2 regions of the Kitasatospora sp. NPDC001664 genome follow, and region 1 is predicted to be linked to the other one. Evidence: riboswitches for the same ligand, from Rfam matches in the RefSeq annotation. Region 1 holds a riboswitch; the other holds the start of a gene.
The links. A riboswitch is a leader RNA that binds a small molecule or an ion and turns the genes downstream of it on or off. The one in region 1 is predicted to bind cobalamin.
Positions count from the first base shown of each region.

Region 1 (4,745 bases):
CCGGTAGTCCAGCGCGCCGACCTCGGCCACCGGCTTGCCCAGCAGCACCACCTGGCTGCGCGCATCCGCCCCGGGCTTGAGCAGCACCGGGTTCATCGCCGCCTCCGGCTCCACCCGGGCCGCCTGCGCCTGCATCGCCTGGGCCCGGCCGATCTCGGCGCCGTCGGCGGTGACGAAGGAGTTCAGCGACATGTTCTGCGCCTTGAACGGGGCGACCCGCACCCCCTGCCGGGCCAGCCAGCGGCAGATGCCCGCCGTCACGACGCTCTTCCCGGCGTCCGAGGTGGTCCCGGCGACCAGCAGCGCGTTGCTCACGTTGTCCTCCTCTTCCGGCCCGCACCGGAGATGACGGCCCGTCCGACCAGTGCGACGCCCAGCGCCAGCACGCCCACCCGGCGCGACAGGGCGCACGCCCGCTCGATGTCCCGCACGCCCACGGGGCGCAGCTCCGCCCCGAGCACCGGCCGGTGCTCCACGCGCTCCCCGTACTGCAGCGTGCCCCCGAGGCGCACCCCCAGGGCCCCCGCGAAGGCCGACTCCGCCTGCCCGGCGTTCGGGCTCGGGTGTGACGAACCGTCACGCCGCCACACCCGCCAGGCCGTCCCCGGCTCCGGCGCGGCCGCCACCGTCAGCAGCGCGGTCAGCCGCGCCCCCGGCCAGCCCGCCACGTCGTCCAGCCGCGCCGAGGCCCAGCCGAACCGCAGGTACCGCGCCGAGCGGTGGCCCACCATGGCGTCCAAGGTGTTGACGGCCCGGAAGGCCAGCAGCCCGGGCGTCCCGGCCAGCGCCCCCCAGGTGAGCGCGTTCACCACGGCGTCGGCGGTGTTCTCGGCCACCGACTCCACCACCGCGCGGGCGATCTGCTGCCCGTCCAGGCCGCTCGGATCCCGCCCGCACAGGTGCGGCAGCCGCTCCCGGGCCGCCGTCAGGTCCCCGGCCTCCAGCGAGGCCCCGATGGTCCGGGCCTCCTTCGTCAGCGAGCTGCCGCCCAGCACCGTGAAGGTCGCGGCGGCGGCCAGCGCCGCACTCGCCACCGGGCTGCGGCGCGCGGCCCGCCCGGCCAGCGAGGCCCCCGCGGCGACGGCCCCGACGCAGACGGCGGTGTACGCGGCACCCACGGCGCGGTCGTCGCGCCAGATCCGGCGCTCCAGCCGCGTCGCGGCCGTACCGAACAGCGCCACCGGATGGCCGCGCCGGGGATCGCCGAAGCGGGCGTCCGCCAGGTAGCCGGCGGCGGCGCCCAGCAGAAAGGGGGTCAGACGGCGCACGGTGCGGGCGAGTCGGCGTGGCTCCGGGCAGGCGGCATCAGTGCGTGTCCTCACTCAGGGTCCGCGCCCTGGATCGACGTAGCGGGGGCGAGAGTCTCCTGGCTTCCGGGTCGGACACACCCTCGGGCCTTCCAACAGCCGCCTGGGCGGGCCGTCGTGACCATGGTTCGAGCGTGCTCCCCGGTGACAGTGGCGGGACCGCGCCGGATTCGCACCGGCTTCCTCTCCTTGCCTCCGATTGGCTGAAAGATCCCACCACGCCCCTCGACCGGGCGTCAACAACGGTGGCGGAGGGGTTGGTCACACGGTTGTCCGCCCCGCCGTGCGGCGCGCCTGCGGCGGCGGCAGGCTGGCCGTGGCACGGCACCGTCGCCGTACCGGACCCGGAAGAAACAAGAGGGACGGCGATGACCGATCTCGGCAAACTCCTCAGCGGCCTGCTCGGCGGCAGCGGCGGTGGGAACGCCAGCGCGGGGAACCTGCTCTCCATCCTGCTCGGCTCGCTGGCCGCGAACGGCGCCGGGCGGGGCAACGGGCTCGGCGCCCTGCTCCAGCAGCTGACGGAGGGCGGTCTCGGCTCCCAGGCCCGCTCCTGGGTCGGCACCGGCGACAACCACCCCGTCACCGGCCCCGAACTCGCCGCCGCCCTCCCGCCCGGCGAACTCGAGATGCTCGCCCGCAACGCCGGCATCACCCCCGACCAGGCCGCCGACACCCTCGCCACCCACCTCCCGTCGACGGTCGACCGCCTCACCCCCAACGGCGAACTCCCCACCCCGGCCACCATCGAGGAGCTCTTCGGCAAGATGTGACGCCCGGGAGCGCCCCGCAGGGGCGCGGGGAACTGCGCGAGTCGGAAGGCGGTCCACCTGCAACTCAAGGCACGTCAGCCAGTTGCACGTGCTGCCGTTCCCCCACGCGCAGTTCCCCGCGCCCCTGCGGGGCGCTCCTCGCCGTCGTTATCTCCGAGCGGCCCTGGGTGATCACCCGTCAGTAGTGGGAGGATCCTCCAGCGCCGCGCCCCGGGCCGGGAATCCGGTTCGTGCGTTCAGCGGGTGCAGGCGGCAGCCGGGCCGCACCTACGGTCTGGGCATGCGCCGCAGACCGCCCACCCCCACGCCGGTCCCGTTCTCACCCGCCGCCGCGAGGGCCCACCGGGTGGGCCTCGGGCTGACGCCCGATCAGGTCGCGGCCGGCATGGCCGCGCACGGGGTGCGGCTGCTGCCCACCCACGTGATCGGCTGGGAGACCGGGGAGTACCGCCCGGACGAGACCGAGTTCATCGCCCTGGCCCGCGCCCTCTGGTGCCCGCCGGCGCAGCTGATGGGCACCGCCCCGTCGAGCCTGCGCGACTTCCGGGTGGCCCGGGAGCTCACCCAGGAGCAGGCCGCCCGCCGGATCGGCGTGGCCCTGCGCGTCTACGAACAGGCCGAGCTGACCGGCAGCTGGCCCGGAGACCCGGAGCAGTCCTGGGAACTCGCCCAGGTCCTCGGCCTCACCCTCCGGGCCTTCGCCTGGGTGACCAACCGTCAGGACGCCCTGGAGAAGTGCCTGCGGCAGTGCGTGGACGGCCGCTGGCAGAGCCAGGTGAAGCCGGTCGCCAAGCTGCTGCCGGTGCCCCGCTCCGTCCTGGAGAGCGTCCTCGCCGACCTCCAGCAGGACCACGTCGTGCCGATGCACTGGGGCGCCGCACCCGCCCCCGTCGCCGAGCAGCAGCCCGACGTGCCGCCGCTCCAGCGCTTCTGGGAACTGCTCGCGGCCCGCCCCACCGACATCCCCGTCTGACGCACCGTCCGCTCCCGTTCCCGTACGGCGGCACTCCGGTGGCACCCCGCTCCCGCCCCCGGTCGAATGGACCGCAACGTCCGAGACCCGCCCTCACACCCGGGAGCGCCCATGCGTTGGGGAACCGCGGCCATGGTGGCCGCCGCCGTCGTCGGAGCCGGTGGCGCGGCCGTCCTGCTGATCGGCCGCCGGGCCTCCCAGAACGTGGTGCGGCCCGGACGGCCCGAGCCCGGCAGCGCCCCCGAACTGCGGGTGCACGACCTGGCCCCGGGCGCGGTGGTGCTCACCCGCAGCTCCGCCACCGCCCTGTCGGGCCGGTACGCGCTGGAGTGGCCGAACGGCGGGCACGCCGTGGTGGGCGAGGTGCTGGCCACCGGGCCGCAGACCGTCACCCGCCGCCTGGAGCTGGTCGACGGCGGCTCCCTCGACCCCGGCACCAAGGTCGAGTTCACCCCGCGGGTGCTCACCGGTGACCCGCGTACCGCCCTCGGCATCGACCACACCGACACCATCGCGGCCGGTGAGCACGGCGACCTCCCCGCCTGGTACACCCCCGGCAAGCGCGGCACCTGGGTCCTGCTGGTGCACGGCCCCGGCGCCGACCGCACCCAGGCCCTCCCGGTCATCCCGACCCTGCGCGCCCTGGAGCTCCCCACCCTCACCGTCACCTACCGCGGCGACCAGGGCGCCCCGGAGTCGCCGGACGGCCTCACCCACTTCGGCGAGACCGAGTGGGAGGACGTCGAGGCGGCGATCCGGCTGGCCCTGGAGAGCGGTGCGGGCAAGGTGATCCTCTACGGCTGGTCCACCGGCGCCACCATGGCGCTCCAGACCGCCGCCCGCTCGGCCTTCCGGGAGTCGATCGCCGGGCTGGTGCTGGACTCGCCGGTGCTCGACTGGTCCCGGACGGTCCGCCGCGAACGCGCCCGGGCCGGCGTCCCGGCCGCCGTCGCCGAACTCGGCGCCCTCGCGGCCGAGGGCCGGGCCGGCGTCGACCTGGCCGGCTTCGCCCGCCTCGCCTCCGGCACCGACCTGCACGTCCCCACCCTCCTGCTGCACAGCCCGGACGACTCCATCGCCCCCTGGTCCGCCGCCGCCCGCCTGGCCGACCTCCGCGGCGACCTGGTCAGCCTCCACCCCGTCCCCCACGCCGAACACGCCGCCCTCTGGAACGCCGCCCCCACCCCCTACACCGAATCCCTCCGCCGCTGGCTCACCCCGCTCCTCTGACGGTGGCAGCGCGTCGCCAGTGAGCGCCCCGCAGGGGCGCGGGGCTCTGCTGATCTGCGGCTCCGCCGCGCGGGCGCGCGGGGGAACGGCAGCACGTGCAACTGGCTGACGGCGGTTAAGTTGCAGGTGAGCCGCCTTCCGCTTCGCGCAGTTCCCCGCGCCCCCGGTGTGACCACCACCGCCGGCCAGGCCGGTTCTGCTGCCCGTTGCGCGCCCGCGCGGCGGAGCCGCACATGATCAGAGCCCCGCGCCCCCGAGGTCGCTGCCCTACCGGTTCGCCTGCCTCCAGTGGCCGGGGATGACCGAAGAAATGACCTTCTCGGTCGGGTTTGCACCGCTCGCGCGAAAAGCCGATGTGACAGGAGGCCCGTACACGGGGAAGACTGCACGGCGTGACGTCTCGGAATCCGCGCGACCGTGATGCCCCGCTCCCGCCGAAGACCGGTACCGGTGCGACGGTGA
Region 1 is NZ_JBSFGS010000011.1:175,541-180,285, forward strand. Features, by position in the region: gene ACWCYY_RS17580 (cobyric acid synthase) at 1-315, opposite strand, end outside; gene ACWCYY_RS17585 (cobalamin biosynthesis protein) at 312-1,268, opposite strand; cobalamin riboswitch at 1,338-1,519, opposite strand; gene ACWCYY_RS17590 (YidB family protein) at 1,553-2,080, shown strand; gene ACWCYY_RS17595 (helix-turn-helix domain-containing protein) at 2,361-3,053, shown strand; gene ACWCYY_RS17600 (alpha/beta hydrolase family protein) at 3,165-4,283, shown strand.

Region 2 (4,745 bases), on a different contig from region 1:
AGGAGGTCCCGGCCGCGAACCGGGCCCGCTGCGCCAGTGCCCCGTCGAGGAGTTCACGCGGCTCGAAGTAGCGGTACTGGATGGTGGTGAAGTCGGCCAGCGCGGGGGCGTCCATGTAGTCGGGCAGGCCGCTGCTGTGCTGGAGCAGCTGACGGACCGTGGTCCTCCGTCCGTCGATGCCGTCCCCGCGCAGCAGGCCGGGCAGGTAGGTGTCGACGGACGCGTCCAGGGCGACCTTGCCCTCGGCGACCAGCTGGAGCACCACCACGGCGGTGAACGCCTTGGTGTTGCTGCCGGCCCGGATCTGCCCGTCCACCGGGACCCGGGCGCCGGTGGCCAGGTCGCCGACACCGGCGGTGTAGGTGCGGCTGCGGCCGTCGCGGCCCTTGACGGTGGCCAGGGCGGCGGGCATCCCGTCGTCCTTCACCAGCGCGTCGAGGCGCTGCTGCACGACGTCCGGGCGCGGCCCGGCGGAGGCCTCGGCCGGGGCCGGGGCGAAGGCGGTCAGGGCGAGCCCGGCGGCGGCGGTCGCCGTCACGGCGTACCGCAGCCGCTGCAGGGCGTGTTGGTTCATCAGGACTCCACTGGTGCGGGGGAACTGTGCGGGGGGCGGGGGTCAGCGGCAGAGCGCCGCGTCCACCACCTGCTCCACGCGCTTCGCGGTCTCGGGGTTCGGGATGGTGGTCACCGCGACGTTGACGGCCCGTCCGTCCTCGGTGGCGCCGCCGACGGTCTCGAAGCCCGGGATCGCCCCGCCGTGGCCCCAGGCGAGGCCGCCGCAGGAGAGCGGTCGGCTGACCAGCCCGAGCCCGTAGCGGGCACCGGGGCCGATCGCCTCGGCGGGGACGGTGGTGCGCATCTCGGCCAGCTGGGCCGCGGGCAGCAGGCGGCCGGCCAGCAGCGCGCCGTAGAACCGGTTGACGTCGCTGTTGGTCGACACGACGGCGCCGGCCGCCCAGCCCCAGGACGGGTCCAGCTCGCTGTAGTCGCGCAGCGAGCCGTCGGCGGTGCGCTGGTACCCCTTGGGGTGGGCCTCGTGGATCGTCCGGTCCCCGGGAGCGGGGAAGTAGGTGTGCCGCAGGCCGATCCGGTCGATGACCCGCTTGGTGATCTCCTCGCCGAGCGGACGCCCGGTGACCTTCTGGATGATCAGGCCCGCCAGCAGGTAGTTGGTGTTGTTGTACTCCCACTGGGTGCCGGGGGCGGAGTGGGCCTTCTGGGCCAGCGCGGCGTCGAGGAGTTCGCGCGGCTCGTAGTAGCGCCCGGGGTCGCTCAGGACCGCGCCCTGGTTCACGTACTCGGGCAGGCCGCTGGTGTGCTGGAGCAGCTGACGGACCGTGATCTTCCGGCCGTCGATGCCGTCCCCGCGCACCAGGCCCGGGAGGTAGGTGTCGACGGACGCGTCCAGGCCGACCTTGCCCTCGGCGACCAGTTGGAGGATCACCACGGCGGTGAACGCCTTGGTGTTGCTGCCGATCCTCACCTGCCCGTCCACCGGCACCTTGGCCTTGGTGACCGCGTCGCCGACACCGGCGGTGTAGGTGCGGCTGCGGCCGTCGCGGCCCTTGACGGTCACCAGGGCGGCGGGCACGCCGTCGTTCTTGACCAGGGCGTCCAGGCGCTGCTGCACGGCGTCCGGCCGTGGGCCGGCGAAGGCCTCGGCCGGTGCCAGGGCCCCGGCCAGCACGGCGGCGGCGGTCGCGGCGGTGACGGCGGCGGCCACCCCTCGGCGGGTGGTGCGGCGGGTGGTGCCGCGGGTCGGGCGGTGCTGCTGCGGTGCGTGCTCGTTCATCGTCGGGCCCCTCCGGTTCGGGCGCCGGACCTCGTCCCGGCGCCCTTCCAGAGGACCATCCGACGGACCGTCAATCCGTCGTCGCCCGGGACGAGATGACCTCCGGGAACGTGCTCCGGGGGCGGGCCCGCCCCCGGGACCGTGGTCCTGGGCCCGTCTCGAAGCCGCTTCCGACATGCGGACGTGCGGGACAGGACCGGCGCGGGGGCCTAGGGTGGGGACCGCAGTCGGTTCGCCCTGACAGCCGGTCAGGTGCGTCGCAAGAGGGAACCCGGTGACGCCTTTCATCTGGCCATTCCGGGACTGCCCCGCAGCGGTGAGTGGGAACGACCGCCGTCACACGCACTGGGCCCGTGACGGGCCCGGGAAGCGACGGCCACTAGGAGTCCGCCCTGTCCAGGACGGACGTGCCCGCGAGTCCGAAGACCTGCCACTGCCCGCGTGCACCCCGCACGCGGTGATCTCGGTGACCTCGTGGGCGGGTCGACGGAACGGACGGGCACATCCTGGTGCCGCGTCCGCACTGTCACACCTCCTCGCCCGCGCGCCCTCCCGGGATCGCAGCGCGACTCGCGAAGGAGAGTCTCCGTGACCACCAGCACCACCGCCTCGCAGGCCACCGTCCACGGCTACCCCCGGCAGGGGCCGAACCGTGAGCTGAAGAAGGCGATCGAGGGCTACTGGAAGGGCACCGTCACCGCCGACGCCCTCCACTCCACCGCCGCCGAACTCCGGTGCGCCAACTGGCGCAGTCTCGCCGGCGTGGGCATCACCGAAGTCCCCACCGGGGACTTCTCGTTCTACGACCACGTGCTGGACACCACCGTGGCCGTCGGCGCGATCCCGGCCCGTCACCGTGCCGCCGTGCAGGCCGACCCGCTGGACGGCTACTTCGCCATGGCCCGTGGCAACCAGGACGTCGCTCCGCTGGAGATGACCAAGTGGTTCGACACCAACTACCACTACCTGGTGCCGGAGTTGGGTCCGGACACGGTCTTCGCGGCGAACTCCGCCAAGGCGGTCGGCGAGCTCCGCGAGGCGATCGCGCTCGGCCACAAGGGCCGCCCGGTCCTGCTCGGCCCGCTGACCTACCTGCTGCTCGCCAAGCCCGCACCCGGCGTGGCCTCCGACTTCCAGCCGATCACCCTGCTCGACCGCCTGCTGCCGGTCTACGCCCAGCTGCTGGCCGAGCTCAAGGCCGCCGGCGCCGAGTGGGTCCAACTCGACGAGCCCGCCCTGGTCCAGGACCGCACCCCGGCCGAACTCAACGCCGCCACCCGGGTGTTCCGCGACCTCGGCGCGCTGACCGAGCGTCCGAAGATCCTGGTCACCACCTACTTCGACCGGGTCGGCGACGCTCTGAAGGTCCTCGCCAAGGCCCCGGTCGAGGGCGTCGGCCTCGACTTCACCGGCCCGGCCGCCGCCAACCTGGCCGACCTCGCCGCCGTCGGCGGCCTGCCCGGCAAGCGCCTGGTCGCCGGAGTGGTGGACGGCCGCAACATCTGGATCAACAACCTGGAGAAGTCGCTCGCGACCCTGGCCACCCTGCTCGGCCTGGCCGACCGGGTGGACGTCGCCCCGTCCTGCTCGCTGCTGCACGTCCCGCTGGACGCCGCCGCCGAGCCCTACATCGACCCGCAGATCGCCCGCTGGCTCTCCTTCGCCCGCCAGAAGACCACCGAGGTCAGCCTGCTCGCCCGCGGCCTGCGCGAGGGCGCCGACACCATCGCGCCCCAACTCGCCGCCAACCGCGCCGACCTGGCCTCCCGGGCCGGCTCCCCGATCACCCACGACCCGGCCGTCCGGGCCCGGGTCGCGGCCACCACCGAGGCGGACGCCCACCGCGGGCAGGCCTACCCGGAGCGGGCCGCGGCCCAACGGGCCAGGCTCGCCCTGCCGCTGCTGCCCACCACCACCATCGGCTCCTTCCCGCAGACCGCCGAACTCCGCATCGCCCGGGCCGACCTGCGGGCCGGCCGGATCGACGCGGCCGCCTACCAGGAGCGGATGCGGGACGAGGTCCGCGAGGTGATCGAGTACCAGGAGAAGGCCGGCCTCGACGTCCTGGTCCACGGCGAGCCCGAGCGCAACGACATGGTCCAGTACTTCGCCGAGCAGCTCACCGGCTACCTCGCCACCCAGCACGGCTGGGTGCAGTCCTACGGCACCCGCTACGTCCGCCCGCCGGTGCTGGCCGGCGACATCTCCCGCCCGACCCCGATGACCGTCGAATGGCAGCGCTACGCCCAGTCCCTGACGGACCGTCCGGTCAAGGGCATGCTCACCGGGCCGGTCACCATGCTCGCCTGGTCCTTCGTCCGCGACGACCAGCCGCTCGGCGACACCGCCCGCCAGATCGCCCTCGCCCTGCGCGACGAGGTCACCGACCTGGAGGCCGCCGGAGCCGCCGTCATCCAGGTCGACGAGCCCGCCCTGCGCGAGACCCTGCCGCTGCGCGAGGCCGAGCGTGCCGCCTACCTCGCCTGGGCCACCGAGGCGTTCCGCCTCACCACCTCGGGCGTCCGCGCCGACACCCAGGTGCACACCCACATGTGCTACGCCGAGTTCGGCGAAATCCTCGGTGCCATCGAGGACTTGGACGCCGACGTGATCTCCCTGGAGGCGGCCCGCTCGCACATGGAGGTCGCCCACGAGCTCTCCGGAGCCGGCTACCCCCGCGAGGTCGGGCCCGGCGTGTACGACATCCACTCCCCCCGGGTGCCCTCCGCCGAGGAGGCCGCCGCCCTGCTCCGCGCCGGCCTGGCCGCGATCCCGGCCGATCGGCTCTGGGTCAACCCCGACTGCGGCCTGAAGACCCGCGCCTGGCCCGAGACCCGGGCCTCCCTGGAGAACCTGGTCGAGGCCGCCCGGACGGTACGGGCGGAGCTGACGGCCTGACCGCCCTTCCGGGGCGGGTGCGGGCGGCGCCGTGTACCGCTCGCACCCGCCCCGG
Region 2 is NZ_JBSFGS010000010.1:30,095-34,839, reverse strand. Features, by position in the region: gene ACWCYY_RS15820 (serine hydrolase domain-containing protein) at 1-574, opposite strand, end outside; gene ACWCYY_RS15815 (serine hydrolase domain-containing protein) at 617-1,792, opposite strand; cobalamin riboswitch at 2,003-2,241, shown strand; gene metE (5-methyltetrahydropteroyltriglutamate--homocysteine S-methyltransferase) at 2,381-4,690, shown strand.
Region 2: linked by a shared signal. The riboswitch ahead of metE (5-methyltetrahydropteroyltriglutamate--homocysteine S-methyltransferase) and the one ahead of ACWCYY_RS17585 (cobalamin biosynthesis protein) in region 1 are both predicted to bind cobalamin.